DNA from 3 places in the Pseudomonas baetica genome. Region 1 is predicted to be linked to each of the others. Evidence: riboswitches for the same ligand, from Rfam matches in the RefSeq annotation. Region 1 holds a riboswitch; each other region holds the start of a gene.
What was found. A riboswitch is a leader RNA that binds a small molecule or an ion and turns the genes downstream of it on or off. The one in region 1 is predicted to bind cobalamin.

Region 2: linked by a shared signal. The riboswitch ahead of cobW (cobalamin biosynthesis protein CobW) and the one ahead of ATI02_RS08305 (CbtB domain-containing protein) in region 1 are both predicted to bind cobalamin.
Region 3: linked by a shared signal. The riboswitch ahead of cobO (cob(I)yrinic acid a,c-diamide adenosyltransferase) and the one ahead of ATI02_RS08305 (CbtB domain-containing protein) in region 1 are both predicted to bind cobalamin.

The regions. Positions count from the first base shown of each region.
Region 1 covers NZ_PHHE01000001.1:1,804,256-1,809,157, reverse strand. Annotated here, with positions in the region: one part of gene ATI02_RS08315 (IS3 family transposase) at 1-594, opposite strand, end outside; one part of gene ATI02_RS08315 (IS3 family transposase) at 594-849, opposite strand; partial or broken gene ATI02_RS08310 (IS4 family transposase) at 913-1,769, opposite strand; cobalamin riboswitch at 1,965-2,186, shown strand; gene ATI02_RS08305 (CbtB domain-containing protein) at 2,310-2,507, shown strand; gene ATI02_RS08300 (CbtA family protein) at 2,519-3,220, shown strand; gene ATI02_RS08295 (cobalamin biosynthesis protein) at 3,217-3,630, shown strand; gene cobM (precorrin-4 C(11)-methyltransferase) at 3,711-4,457, shown strand; gene nfuA (Fe-S biogenesis protein NfuA) at 4,602-4,902, opposite strand, start outside.
Region 2 covers NZ_PHHE01000001.1:6,677,314-6,682,215, reverse strand. Annotated here, with positions in the region: gene cobN (cobaltochelatase subunit CobN) at 1-1,913, opposite strand, end outside; gene cobW (cobalamin biosynthesis protein CobW) at 1,917-2,987, opposite strand; cobalamin riboswitch at 3,088-3,300, opposite strand; partial or broken gene ATI02_RS31010 (IS4 family transposase) at 3,394-3,828, opposite strand; partial or broken gene ATI02_RS31005 (IS3 family transposase) at 3,838-4,686, opposite strand; gene ATI02_RS31000 (IS256 family transposase) at 4,749-4,902, opposite strand, start outside.
Region 3 covers NZ_PHHE01000001.1:664,606-669,507, reverse strand. Annotated here, with positions in the region: gene cbiB (adenosylcobinamide-phosphate synthase CbiB) at 1-197, opposite strand, end outside; gene bluB (5,6-dimethylbenzimidazole synthase) at 194-844, opposite strand; gene ATI02_RS03025 (cobyrinic acid a,c-diamide synthase CobB) at 841-2,241, opposite strand; gene cobO (cob(I)yrinic acid a,c-diamide adenosyltransferase) at 2,238-2,849, opposite strand; cobalamin riboswitch at 2,931-3,160, opposite strand; gene ATI02_RS03015 (hypothetical protein) at 3,314-3,898, shown strand; gene ATI02_RS03010 (PQQ-dependent sugar dehydrogenase) at 3,965-4,902, shown strand, end outside.

The DNA of each region.
Region 1 (4,902 bases):
GCCCTTGAGGCCTGCCACGCTGTTCGTAAGCCATGTCCAACGCCTTGATGACCAGATCCGCATCCGGCTTGTTCGACAGCGCCCAGCCCACCACTCGGCGCGCGTAAAGATCCATAACGACAGCCAGGTAATGCCATTTCCCTTGAGCCCAGATGTAGGTGATGTCGCCACACCAGACCTGATTCGGCGCCGGCACATCAAACTCTCGATTCAATATGTTCGGAATGTCAGGCCGCTCAACCGTCGCTTGTTTGTAGGCATGTGATCCAGGTTGTTTACTGACCAACTCCAGTTCCCGCATCAGGCCTCGCACCTTGAACCGCCCAATTTGCTCGCCGTCTTCCTGCATCATCGACACGATGCTGCGGCTACCGGCGGCGCTTCGACTTTGCGTAAACAGTTCGTTAACCCGGCTGCGCAACCGAAGCCGCTCAACGTCTGGAGTTCGGCGCCTGAGACGATGGGCGTAGTAACACGAACGAGTGACGTCAAAGACTGCGCAAAGCCAATCAACCGGCTCTTGGGGGCTCAGTTGATCAATCAGCGCGTGCGCTCGTGCTCTTCCGACATCAAGAGCGCGGTAGCCTTTTTTAAAATGGATTTCTCCCGCTCAAGTCGAGCGATTCGAGCTTCCAATTCCTGGATTTTCTGTTGCTCTGGCGTCAGCGCTTTACTCTGCGGAGTAACGCCAGTGCGCTCCTGCTGAAGCTGATTAACCCAGCGGCGCAACGCGGACTCAACCACACCAAGCGAGCGGCTGGCTTCGATATGGCTATAGCCTTGATCGAGCACGAGGCCTGCGGCCTCGCGTTTGAATTCAGCGGAAAAAGAACGACGTTGTTTGGTCATCAGACACCTCTATCTGGCGAGCATTCTCGCCTAAATGGGTGTCCGGTTTCATTAGACCACTACAAACATACCTTCAATACTCCAGCGACGGCGATAGAGTTGCGCGATCTGCTGCGCGCTGACGCTCTGGGGTAGATTGCTCCAGAACATCAAGCTGCTGTCACCCGAGTCTGTTGGCGAATGAAGCGTCAGTTCGACACGCCGACATTGGTAACCGCCTCTGACCTGGATGATCTGCTCACGCACAGTGCCTGTTTCCACAGGCACGGGTTCTTGCCACTCACCCTCTTGAATCAGGCGTGGATGCTTGGCTTGCTGACGAATGACAAAGGACGTCTGGACCTGCTCACAAGCCTCCATGACCGGGAGCGTGCAATAGAGTCGATCAGCCAGCCACACTTGGCCTGGCTCGGCATTGGCCAGTAGAGGCAGCACGCAAACACGCTCGCTTGCGTAGGCATCCTCACACGCCTGAAGGTCGATGACCTGATCGAGATCGGGGTCGTAAACAACCACCGAAAAGCCAGGACGAGCGGCGCCTCGCTCATGGCGTAGAGCGCCCAGACGTTTCTCAGTGGAAGCCAAATGATTGCCGTCCACCACTCCGGCAACGTTTTGGTGCAGCCCAGCTCCTTGATGGTCGGAGTCAGACGTTGCGCACAACCTGTGACCAGAGCGCGTAACAGCGCAGGTTCAGTACGACTGATCTTGTCGTAGAGGGCAGCCAAACTGACAGGAAGATCTTCCAGTTGCCGCGCGGCGGCGTGCAGGGATGGCTTCAAGCCCAATGAAACAAGGGACATCAGCTTGATGATGGTCGAGAACAGTAGCTCACGAGAATACTGCCGTTGCCGATGCTCTTCGAAGACCTGATCAATCCACTCAGGCGCAATGGCCTGCTCCAGCGCCAATTTGGCCATGACACTGGCAGGTGCTTTTTTCTCGAAACGCGCTAGAACATCGGCCCACATCGTTCGGGTCCTCCTGGCTGAAGTATCAGGGGATTTTACCTAAGACCTTGAAAGGGATGGCCGTAAGGGCGAAACCCTAAGCCGCCGTTACCGCAGCAACGGATATGCCCCCTCCAATTGACTCAAATCCCCCCCTCATGCTCTCCTACGCAACTTGTTACGGGTGCCCTTCACAGGGTGAAACGGGAAACCGGTGAATCATGTGCTTTACTCAAGCCCATGTCAGTCCGGTGCTGCCCCCGCAACGGTAAGCGAGCGAAGCGTCAAAACCACTGTGCCCCAACGGCATGGGAAGGTGACGCTTGCAGGTCGGCCTGACGCCAACCCCTCGTGAGCCCGGAGACCGGCCCGCAACACACAGCCCGCAGTCATGCGTCGCTGAACATAACAAACCCGCGGTGGGCGGGCGCTGTTCGAACCTCTGCGAGCCCGACCCGCAGGGGTTTTCATGCGCTCTATGACCCCGCTGACACTCCAGAGGGAAGCGCCATGTCGATCATCAGCAGCACCGCCAGCAACACCGACAAGATCTCCAGCACCACCACCCTGAGCCAACGCCTGACCGCCGCCATTTTCGCGTCGATCCTGGGCGCCAGCCTCGTCTATTTCGCCGGTTTCTCGCACATCGAAGCGGTGCACAACGCCGCTCACGATACCCGCCACAGCGCCGCGTTCCCGTGCCACTGAGACCTGCCGACATGATCAAGCGTATTGCGCAAACAGCAGGTTTCAGCGGTCTGCTGGCCGCCCTGCTCCTCACCCTGCTGCAAAGCTTCTGGGTTTCGCCGCTGATTCTGCAGGCCGAAACCTATGAAAAGTCCGAACCTGCGGCTGAAGTACACGAACATGCAGCTGGCACGGCTGCCCACACCCACGACGCCGAAGCCTGGGAACCGGAAGATGGCTGGCAGCGTGTGGTCTCGACCACGGGCGGCAATCTGGTGGTGGCCGTCGGTTTTGCCCTGATGCTCGCCGGTCTCTACACCCTGCGCGCGCCGACCAAAACTTCGCAAGGTCTGCTCTGGGGCCTGGCCGGCTACGCCACTTTCGTGCTGGCACCGACCTTGGGCTTGCCGCCGGAATTGCCGGGCACTGCTGCGGCGGATCTGGCTTCACGGCAGCTCTGGTGGATCAGCACAGCCGCGTCCACCGCCGTCGGCCTGGCGTTGATCGCGTTCAGCCGCCATTGGCTGATGAAGATCCTCGGTGTGGCGATCCTCGCTGTGCCGCACGTCATCGGTGCACCTCAGCCGGAAGTGCATTCGATGCTGGCGCCAGAAGCGCTTGAGGCACAGTTCAAAATCGCTTCGCAGTTGACCAACGTGGCGTTCTGGCTGGCCCTGGGCCTGATCAGTGCCTGGTTGTTCCGCCGCAAAAGCGAAGGTCAATACCACCTATGACCGATGACAGCGCAGCGCCGACCTTCGTGGTCGGCCTGGGCTGCCAGCGCGGCTGCCCCGCCAGCACATTACGCGCGTTACTCGATCAAGCCTTGCAGGCCCATCGCATTGAGCTCGAAGCGGTCAAGGCCTTGGCCAGCATCGACTTGAAACGCGATGAGCCAGGTTTGCAAGAACTCGCCGCACAATTGGCCCTGCCGTTGCTGTATTTCAGCAGCGAACAATTGGCCAGCTATCAACAGCAGCTCAGTCACCATTCGCAGATCGCCTACGAACGCACCGGTTGCTACGGCGTCGCCGAAAGTGCCGCACTGGCGCTCGCTGAACAGTTGATTCAGGCACCGGCAAAACTGCTGATTTCCCGGCAAAAATACGCTCAGGCAACGCTGGCATTGGCCGGCGCTGCGTAAAATCCCGATAATCCCCGCCATCGATCATGAGCGATCTTCATCTGAAGCATGGCTGCACCTCTTTTCCAAAGGATTCAACGATGACCGTTTACTTCATCGGCGCAGGCCCCGGCGACCCGGAATTGATCACCGTCAAAGGCCAGCGGCTGATCCGCAGTTGCCCGGTGATCATCTATGCAGGCTCGCTGGTACCGGCGGCGGTGCTGGACGGTCACCAGGCAGAGACAGTGGTTAATAGCGCTGAACTGCATCTGGAACAGATCATCGAACTGATCAAAACCGCCCATGCCAAGGGCCAGGATATAGCGCGAGTGCATTCGGGGGATCCGAGTCTTTACGGCGCCATTGGCGAGCAGATTCGCTATTTGCGCGAGCTGGATATTCCATTCGAAATCATTCCCGGGGTGACGGCGACAGCGGCGTGTGCGGCGTTACTGGGTGCCGAACTGACCCTGCCCGATGTGTCGCAGAGCGTGATTCTGACTCGCTACGCCGATAAAACCGCGATGCCGGCGGGTGAAGAGTTGGCCAGTCTGGCGCAGCATCGCGCGACCATGGCGATTCATCTGGGGGTCAATCATCTGGAGAAGATCATCGCTGAACTGCTGCCGCATTACGGCGCCGATTGCCCGATTGCGGTGATCCACCGGGCGACGTGGCCGGATCAGGATTGGGTAGTGGGGACGCTGGCGGACATTGCCGAGAAGGTTGACGTCAAAGGGTTTCGGCGCACGGCGTTGATTCTGGTCGGGCGGGTGTTGGGGAGTGAGGTGTTTAGCGAGTCATCTTTATATCGCGCGGGGCATGCACATTTGTATCGCCCATGAGGGCCTCTTCGCGAGCAAGCCCGCTCCCACATTTGGAATGCGATCAAATGTGGGAGCGGGCTTGCTCGCGAAGGCGTCGGCACATTTCACCCATAAAAAAACGGCGCTCACGGGGCGCCGTTTTTCATGTCCGCAGCGAACACCTTAGTAGTAGGCGTTTTCTTTCTGCGTGTGGTCGGTCACGTCGCGAACGCCCTTGAGCTCAGGAATACGCTCGAGCAAGGTGCGCTCGATGCCTTCCTTCAAGGTCACGTCGGCCTGGCCGCAGCCCTGGCAACCGCCACCGAACTGCAACACGGCAATGCCGTCTTCAACCACATCGATCAGGCTGACCTGACCGCCGTGGCTGGCCAGCCCCGGGTTGATTTCAGTTTGCAGGTAGTAATTGATGCGCTCGTTGACCGGGCTATCGGCGTTGACCATCGGCACTTTGGCGTTTGGCGCC
Region 2 (4,902 bases), 4.9 Mb from region 1:
TCGAGCAGCTGCGCTTCGTAGTATTCGTCGGCCAACAGCTCCAGATTACGCAGCGGGCCATAGGTTTCGGCGCGGGTCAGCGGCGGCATCAAGTGGTCGATGATCACCGCTTGTGTGCGTCGTTTGGCCTGGGCGCCCTCGCCCGGGTCGTTGACAATAAACGGATAAATGTTCGGCAGCGGCCCGAGCAACGCATCCGGCCAGCAGTTCTCGGACAGTCCGACACCTTTGCCCGGCAGCCATTCGAGGTTGCCGTGCTTGCCGACGTGGATCACGCCGTGGGCGCCATAGGTGTTGCGCAGCCAGAAATAGAACGCGAGATAACCGTGGGGCGGCACCAGATCCGGATCGTGATAGACCGCGCTCGGATCGACCTGATAACCCCGCGCCGGTTGAATACCGACAAAGGTCAGGCCCAAACGCAGACCGGCGATCATCATGCGCCCGTCGCGGCACATCGGATCGTTTTGCGGCGGGCCCCAACGCTCGACCACCGCCGCACGGTTGGCGTCAGGCAGTGCATTGAACATCGCCAGATAATCGTCCATCGCCAGACTTTGCTGGCACGGGCGCAGATCAATCGTGTCGAGATCGTTGCTGACGCCGCCGAGCAATTGCTGGATCAGCTCGGTGCCGGTTTTGGGCAACTCTGCCGTGACCGGATAGCCCTCGGCCTGCAACGCACGCAGGATATTCAGCGCCGCCGCCGGCGTATCGAGGCCGACGCCGTTGCCGATGCGTCCGTCGCGGGTCGGGTAATTGGCAAGGATCAACGCGATGCGTTTCTCGGCGTTCGGCACCCGCGCCAGATCGATCCAGCGCCGCGCCAGTTCGGCGACAAAATCCATGCGCTCCGGTTGCGCGCGGTAGCAGACCACATCGGACTGACTGCGCTCGCTACGCCAGGCCAGATCCTTGAAGCTGATCGGCCGGCTGATGATGCGCCCGTCGAGTTCCGGCAGGGCAATGTGCATCGCCAGATCCCTTGGCCCAAGGCCCTGCTCGCTGTCGCGCCAGCCGGGCTCGTTGTCCTGGGCACAGATCGCCTGGATCACCGGGATATTGCGACGAAACGGCCGCAGATGCGGCGCTTCAGGGCTGGACTGGGCGAAACCGGTGGTGTTGAGAATCACCCCCGCTTCGACTTCATCCAGCCAGTCCTCGACCACCGACAGACAGCCGGGCTCTTTCAGACTGGCCACCGCGATCGGCAACGGATTCAATCCAGCAGCCTGCAGGCGCTGGCAAAAAATATCGATGAACGCGGTGTTCGCCGCTTGCAAGTGCGAACGGTAAAACAGCACCGCCGCCACCGGTTGCTCGGGCAGCCATTCGGCTTGCCAGTCACTCAGTGCGGCAGAAGTTTTGTGCGGATGGTAAATCGCCGTGCGCGGCAGCGTTTGCGGCTCACCCCAAACGTAATCGCGGGCCAGCCAACGGTTGGCCAGACAACGAAAGAAGTCCAGCGCGTTGCCCATGCCGCCTTGGCGCAAGAACTGCCAGAGTCGATCGCGATCCTCGGCTGCGACGGTGCTCAGATCGCTGAGTTCCGGATCAGGGCGATCGTCACCCGGCACCAGAATCACCTGCACACCGCGCTCAGTCAGCTCGATCAGACGCTCGACGCCATAACGCCAATAAGCAATGCCACCATGGAGCGAGATCAGGATCACCTTGGCGTGGCGCAACACTTCGTCGACGTACAAATCGACCGAGGCGTGATTCTGCACCTGCATCGGATTGGCCAGACGCAGGCTCGGATAATCCTCGGGCAACTGCTGCGCGGCTTCGGCGAGCAGCGCCAGACTGGAATCACCGCTGCACAGGATCACCAGCTCGGCGGGGGTTTGGCCAAGGTCGGCAATGTTGTCATCCGAGACGAAACCGCCGGGCTGGGTCCTGAGCAGGTGCATGGCTTAAACGCTGAGCGCGGCGCGCAGTTGCGCCTCGAGTTGCGCCGCGTCGAGCTCCTGACCGATCAACACCAGACGCGTGACGCGTGCCTCATCGGCACCCCACTGACGGTCGAAGTGCTTGTCGAAACGCGTACCCACACCTTGAATCAGCAAGCGCATCGGCTTGTTCGGGATCGCCGCGAAGCCCTTCACACGCAGGATGCCGTGCTGGACCACCAGTTGCGTCAGCGCATCGAGCAGCAGGCTTTCGTCAGCTTGCGGCAGTTCGATGGAGATCGAATCAAAGGCGTCGTGATCGTGGTCGTCGTGATCGTCATCACCGTCGTGGTGGTGATCGTGATGGCTGTGGCGGCTATCGATGTGTTCTTCGGAACCGGCGCCGAGGCCGATCAGCACGTCCAGCGGCAGGCGGCCGTTGCTGGCTTCGATGATTTTTACTGCGGGCGGCAGCTCTTCGGCGACTTCAAGGCGCACGCGCGCGAGGTCTTCCGGGCTGGTCTGGTCGGCCTTGTTGAGGATGACCAGATCGGCGCTGGCCAGTTGGTCAGCGAACAGTTCGTGCAGTGGCGATTCGTGGTCCAGGTTCGGGTCGAGTTTGCGCTGGGCGTCGACCTGATCCGGGAACGCGGCGAAAGTGCCGGCGGCCACGGCCGGGCTGTCGACCACGGTGATCACCGCATCAACAGTGCAGGCACTGCGGATTTCCGGCCACTGAAAGGCTTGCACCAATGGTTTCGGCAGGGCCAGACCGGAGGTTTCGATGAGGATGTGGTCGAGGTCACCACGACGTGCCACCAGCTCGCGCATCACCGGGAAGAATTCTTCTTGAACGGTGCAGCACAGGCAGCCGTTGGCCAGTTCATAAACGCGACCGGAGGCTTCTTCTTCGGTGCAGCCGATGGTGCACTGTTTGAGGATTTCACCGTCAATGCCCAACTCGCCGAACTCGTTGACGATCACTGCGATGCGGCGGCCCTGAGCGTTATCGAGCATGTGCCGTAGCAGCGTGGTTTTGCCCGAGCCGAGGAAGCCGGTGACGATGGTGACGGGGAGTTTGGCCAGTGTTTTCATCGGTATGCCCTTTGGCAAAGTGGCGGGCATACGGGACGAGAACCGGCACCGCGCGTGCGTGCCTGGAGAGTTCGCCACCGGATCACCCCGCCCGGTTGTAGTGAGAATCTGTGACGAGGCAGGTCTCCTGGCTGACGGTGTTCAGGCGCTGGGCCTGGCGTTCGTTGCGCCTTCCCGCGGGCTCTGTGGATTGAGCTGGCAGTGGCTTGGCAACGAACTTCACCGTTCACAGTTGCGGGGGCAGCCGCGGCATTGACCGCGTTCCCTTCTTAGCTTCGGCATGGGCCGAAGAACCTCGAAAGCGCAAGGCTACGCATGGCTTGCTTATGGGTCAATGTTTGGATTGGGGGCATATCCGTTGCTGCGGCTGGGGCCGCTGGCGGTTTCGCTCTTACAGCCATCCCTTTCAAGGTCTTTTAGTTTTGGCAGCCTTGATTACTCTGTCCGTTGAAACATGCGCATGCACCGCCGTGCCTTGGACCCATGTCTTGGGCTTAGGCACCTTGGGGCCACGGGGGCTTTTCGCAACTTGTTTGGGTTGGATGTTGCTGGCCAGCTCTAGTAAGCGCTGGGCCAGTTTTTCCAGAGGAATGACGGGAAGATATTCCGAAGGCAGCGCAATCTGCATTCCCTCATAACCACTCCTGACCTGAACCGCCAAGTGATAGGTCGAGGCTTCCCAGCCGTCAGGCTGGGTATCCCGGTGAGCTTGCTCGACGCTTCGTTTGAGGACGGCCAGGACGTTGTAGGCCAACACCGCCGTGGCGAACCCGAGTAAGGTAGCCTTTGGGCTGCCAAGAGTTTCGATTTCACTTTCCAGGATCGCTTCCAGTCGCTGGAACTGTAGTGGTCAACTAATCCCGGACACGACGTTAAGTTTTTTCTCGGCCTGAGCTGGGGCCAGTCCGTTGTTGAATTGGTGCGGTCTAATCCAGTTGTACCGATGCATCAGGTAATGACTGATGTCGCGGTGCGCTTCTTGAGCTGTCATGTAGCCCACGGTCGGTATCCATTCAGTTTTCAAGCTGCGAAACACACGCTCCATCGGCGCGTTATCCCAGCAGTTTCCACGACGGCTCATGCTTTGGCGCATGCGGTAACGCCAGAGCCGTTGGCGAAACTGGCGACTGCCATATTGCGAGCCCTGATCCGAGTGAAACAGAAGCCCTTGAGGCCTGCCACGCTGTTCGTAAGCCATGTCCAACGCCTTGATGACCAGATCCGCATCCGGCTTGTTCGACAGCGCCCAGCCCACCACTCGGCGCGCGTAAAGATCCATAACGACAGCCAGGTAATGCCATTTCCCTTGAGCCCAGATGTAGGTGATGTCGCCACACCAGACCTGATTCGGCGCCGGCACATCAAACTCTCGATTCAATATGTTCGGAATGTCAGGCCGCTCAACCGTCGCTTGTTTGTAGGCATGTGATCCAGGTTGTTTACTGACCAACTCCAGTTCCCGCATCAGGCCTCGCACCTTGAACCGCCCAATTTGCTCGCCGTCTTCCTGCATCATCGACACGATGCTGCGGCTACCGGCGGCGCTTCGACTTTGCGTAAACAGTTCGTTAACCCGGCTGCGCAACCGAAGCCGCTCAACGTCTGGAGTTCGGCGCCTGAGACGATGGGCGTAGTAACACGAACGAGTGACGTCAAAGACTGCGCAAAGCCAATCAACCGGCTCTTGGGGGCTCAGTTGATGAGAGTGTCAGATTTTTTGTGTGCGGGCCGGTAATGGCCTGCCGTCAGGCAGGCCGGGTTTTACCAGGTCGGCCTGATAAATCGATCTCCGTACAGAATCGCAAATTGGTTCATCGCACTCTTCCAGTCATGAGCCGCCGAGCCCCAGTTTGCCGTGATGTTACGCAGCCCAAGCCAGATCAGCTTGGTCGCTGCGTCATCCGTCGGGAAGTGG
Region 3 (4,902 bases), 1.1 Mb from region 1:
GCAAGCAACGTCAGCGGCAGCACCGCGATCACCCACGCGGTGACGCCATGACTGCGCCAGCCGCGCCCGCCAGCGTTGAAACGTTGCTCGATGCGCCCGGCAAAATTGCCGAACGCCACCAGCGGATGCCAGCGTTTCGGTTCACCCAGCAGCGCATCCAGCGCCACTGCGGCGACACTCAACAACGCCACACTCATTGACTCACTCCCCAATAATTTTCATACAGCAACTCATTGAGCGGCCGCGCCTGCGCCCACCCTTCGAGTACCAGCATCGGCGCCGGATAGAATTCCTTGACCGGCCCCAGGCACAAAACCGCCAGCGGCTTGGCCCCGGCCGGCAGTTGCAACAGGTCGGCGAGTGCCTGCGGCTCGAACAGCGAGACCCACCCCATGCCCAGACCTTCAGCACGCGACGCCAGCCACAGGTTCTGGATCGCACAGGACAGCGAAGCCATGTCCATTTCCGGTAGCGTGCGACGCCCGAAGATGTGTTTTTCGCGATCATCCATCAACGCGGCGACCAATACTTCAGCGCAGTCGTTGATGCCTTCGACCTTGAGTTTCATGAACTCATCGCTGCGCTCGCCGAGGGCTTCGGCGGTGCGGATGCGTTCTTCTTCAACGAGGTTCTGAATCTGCCCGCGCAAGGCGCGATCACTGATGCGGATGAAACGCCACGGCTGCATCAGACCGACGCTTGGCGCCTGATGCGCGGCTTCGAGCAGCCGGCGCAGCAGTTCAGGCGCGACGGTGCCGCCGGTGAAGTGGCGCATGTCGCGGCGTTCGGCGATGGCTTTGTAGACCGCTGCGCGCTCGGCTTCGGTAAATGCGTTGTCGGTCATGGCCCTTTCGCGAGCAGGCTCGCTCCCACAAGGGATCGCATTTCTTCAGTCACCACCGTTTCAACTGTGGGAACGAGCCTGCTCGCGAAGGCGGCTTCGGAGTCAGGCGCAAACAGTGCAGCGATAGCCACCGGATTCGACGGAAAATAAAAGTGCACATAAGACGCCGTCATCCGTCCTTCCCGATAAACCGCCTCGGCCCCACGCCCACCATTGGGGCTCAGGCCCCGGGCAATCGGCGTCAATTCAGTGGAGGTCAGGGAGTGGTGATAAGTGTGGCCACGCAGCGAACCTTCCGGCAGATCGACCGCTTGCAGCGCCAGCGCCGCCAGACGTTTTTGCATCACCGCATCACCTGCCAGCAAACCGACCAGCTCAGCGCGCGTGCCTTCAACATCGGTCAACGAATCGAGCAGATAGAGCATGCCGCCGCATTCAGCGAGCAACGGTTTGCCAGCGGCATGATGCGCACGGATGGCGTCGAGCATCGCGGTGTTTTGCGATAACGCCACATGGTGCAATTCCGGGTAACCGCCGGGCAGATACAGGCTGTCCGCCTCAGGAAATTGCGTGTCGCGAATCGGCGAGAAGAAACTCAACTCAGCGCCCATCGCTCGCAGCAAGTCGAGGCTCGCGCCATAGGTGAAGGCAAAGGCTTCATCGCGGGCGACGGCGATGCGCACATCTTTTAATAAGGGCTCTGCGGTGATGACTGCAGGCGCGGCAAACTCCACGGCCGGTGGCAGCGCTACCTCGCAACTGCTGGCAAGCGCTGCGGCAGCCGCGTCGAGGCGCATATCGAGGTCATTCAGTTCACTGGCCTGAACCAGACCAAGATGACGGCTCGGCAGTTCGATGCCGGTCTCACGGGACAACGCGCCGTACCAGCGCAAACCTTCGGTGAGGCTGCCTTCGAGCAATTGTGCGTGACGCAAAGTGCCGACCCGATTGGCCAACACGCCAGCGAACGGCAGATCCGGCTGATACTTCGCCAAGCCCAGCGCCAATGCGCCAAAGGTCTGCGCCATGGCCGTGCCGTCGATCACACCGAGTACCGGCACGCCGAAATGCCGCGCCAGATCGGCGCTCGACGGCGCGCCGTCAAACAGGCCCATCACGCCTTCGATCAGAATCAGATCGGCTTCAGCGGCGGCTTCCCACAGGAGGCGACGGCTTTCCTGTTCGCCGACCATCCACATGTCCAGTTGATAAACCGGCGCACCGCTGGCGCGCTCGAGAATCATCGGATCGAGAAAGTCCGGCCCGCACTTGAACACGCGCACCTTGCGCCCCTGATTGCGATGCAAACGGGCCAGCGCGGCGGTGACGGTGGTCTTGCCCTGACCGGAGGCCGGCGCGGCGATGAGTACCGCCGGGCAGTGACGTGGTTGATTCAAAGTTCGACGCCTTTCTGCGCTTTGATGCCGGCCTGGAAGGCGTGTTTGAGCATGCCCATTTCGGTGACGGTGTCGCCCATCTCGATCATTTCCGGCTTGGCGCCGCGACCGGTGACGATCACATGCTGCATCGGCGGACGCGCCTGCAAGTCGCTGAGCACCTGATCGAGGTCGAGGTAACCGTGCTTGAGGGCGATGTTCAATTCATCCAGCACCACCAGACCGATCGACGGGTCGCGCAGCAGTTCGCGGGACACGGCCCACGCGGCTTCGGCGGCGACGATGTCGCGTTGACGGTCCTGGGTTTCCCACGTGAAGCCTTCGCCCATCACATGGAAGCGCACCTGCTCGGGGAAGCGGCGGAAGAACAGCTCTTCGCCAGTACTGTTGCGGCCCTTGATGAACTGCACCACGCCGCACTGCATGCCGTGGCCCATGGCGCGGGCGAGCATGCCGAACGCCGAGCTGCTTTTGCCTTTGCCGTTACCGGTGAGCACCAGCACCAGCCCGCACTCGTCAGGCGAGTTGGCGATGCGTTCGTCGATTACGGCTTTTTTGCGCTGCATACGCGCCAGATGGCGTTCGTCACGCTCGGGGGAATCAGTCATGGGGGAGCTCTCCGTTGAGGCTGGATAACGGCGGGCAGGCACAAGAATAGACGGCAAAAAGCCTGGCATCGCCCACCGTGATGCCGCTGGATGGATCAGGCCGGTCTCCGGGCTCATGAGCGGCGTTCGCCTGACTGCGCGCCTTCCCGCTTCTTTCGAAGCAGTGGCTCAAGGCGCAGTTTTCACTCATTTACCGTTGCGGGGGCAGCGCCGGGATCGTGGTTGTGCCTGCTCTGCAGACAACCCTCACCGGCTTCCCTGTTTCACTCTGTCGACGCACGTCACAGAGCACCTGAAACAAGCCGCGAAGGTTAGAGGGTTGGGGGTTGAGCGTCAATTAAAGAGGGGTCCATCGGGCGAATAACTGCCGTCGATCAATTATCTGACGCCAATCTTGTGCCACACTCTCAAGAGTGATATCAAAGAGCCACAATCTCACATCACACAAGAACAAGGTGAGCCACATGCAAGGCATGATCATCAGCAACCCGCGCCTGGAATTTCTACGCCCGGTGCTGGAACGCTGGTTTGACTGTATCGACCGTTACAACGCCGTGCGCGGCGACAGCGACACGCCCTACTGGCATGACGAGAAAGCCAACCTCGGCTTGCTTTCAGCGGCGGCCTGGATGGCCGAAATGGTGACACTGGAACAGACCGCTACCCGCAAGCAGAACGAAGAAGGCGAGCGCAATGCCCGCGCCGATCTGTTCCTGGCGGGTACCGAAGACCGCGCTTACATTCAGGCCACGCAACGCTGGCCGCGAGTCAACAACCTCAACCTGACCCAAGCCCTGCTGGAGATCACCAGCGACGCCAAACGCATCAGCTTCGCCAGCGACCTCAAGCTTGGCTGCCTGTTTGTCGCCCCGCAAAAAGCCCAACACAGCGCCAGCCCCGAAGAACTCCAAGACATGGTCGACGACCTGCAAAAGGAACATACCTGCGCCGTCGCCTGGTATTTCCCCTACGCCTACCGCAAGTTGCGCAGCGAAGCCGGCAACTATCATCCGGGCATCGCCGTACTGTTCAAAGAGGCCCGCGGTTGAGCAGTTGAACCATCGGGCTTGCGCGCTCCTCTATGATTAAGAATGCATTCATAGGGAAGATCAGCAATGCGCAAGACCCAGCTCGCTCTCGTTATCGCGCTCGCCGGAGGGCTCGCCGCCTGCGGTGAATCCTCCAGCCTGCAAGTCACCGACGGCACCGGCCCGTCACCGAAACTGCCCGAACCGAACAAAACCCTGATCCCGACGGTGAACATCGCCCCGGCGATCGGCTGGCCCGAGGGCGGCAAACCGACTGCGGCAGCAGGCACCCAAGTGGCAGCGTTTGCCGAAGGCCTCGATCATCCGCGCTGGCTTTACGTGCTGCCCAATGGCGATGTGCTGGTGGCAGAAACCAATGCCCCGCCCAAACCCGACGACAGCAAAGGTATTCGTGGCTGGGTGATGAAGAAAGTCATGGGCAAGGCCGGCGCCGGCGTACCGAGCCCGAATCGCATCACCTTGCTGCGCGACGCCGACCACGATGGCGTGGCGGAGACCCGCACGGTGTTTCTACAAAATCTCAATTCGCCGTTTGGCATGACCCTGGTCGGTAATGATCTGTATGTCGCCGATACCGATCGCTTGCTGCGCTTCAATTACGAGCCCGGCGCAACCGAAATCAAGTCGCAGCCGATCAAGGTCACCGATCTGCCGGGCGGCACACTGAACCATCACTGGACGAAAAACGTGATCGCCAGCAAGGACGGCAGCAAGCTGTACGTCACCGTCGGCTCGAACAGCAACGTCGGCGAAAACGGCATGGACCAGGAACAAGGTCGCGCGGCGATCTGGGAAGTGGACCGGGCCACCGGCAATCATCGGATTTTTGCCTCGGGCATCCGCAACCCTAACGGCCTTGCCTGGGAGCCTACCAGTGGCGCGCTGTGGACAGCGGTGAACGAGCGTGACGAGATCGGCAGCGATCTGGTGCCGGACTACATTACTTCGGTCAAGGATGGCGGCTTCTATGGTTGGCCATTCAGCTATTACGGTCAGCACGTCGA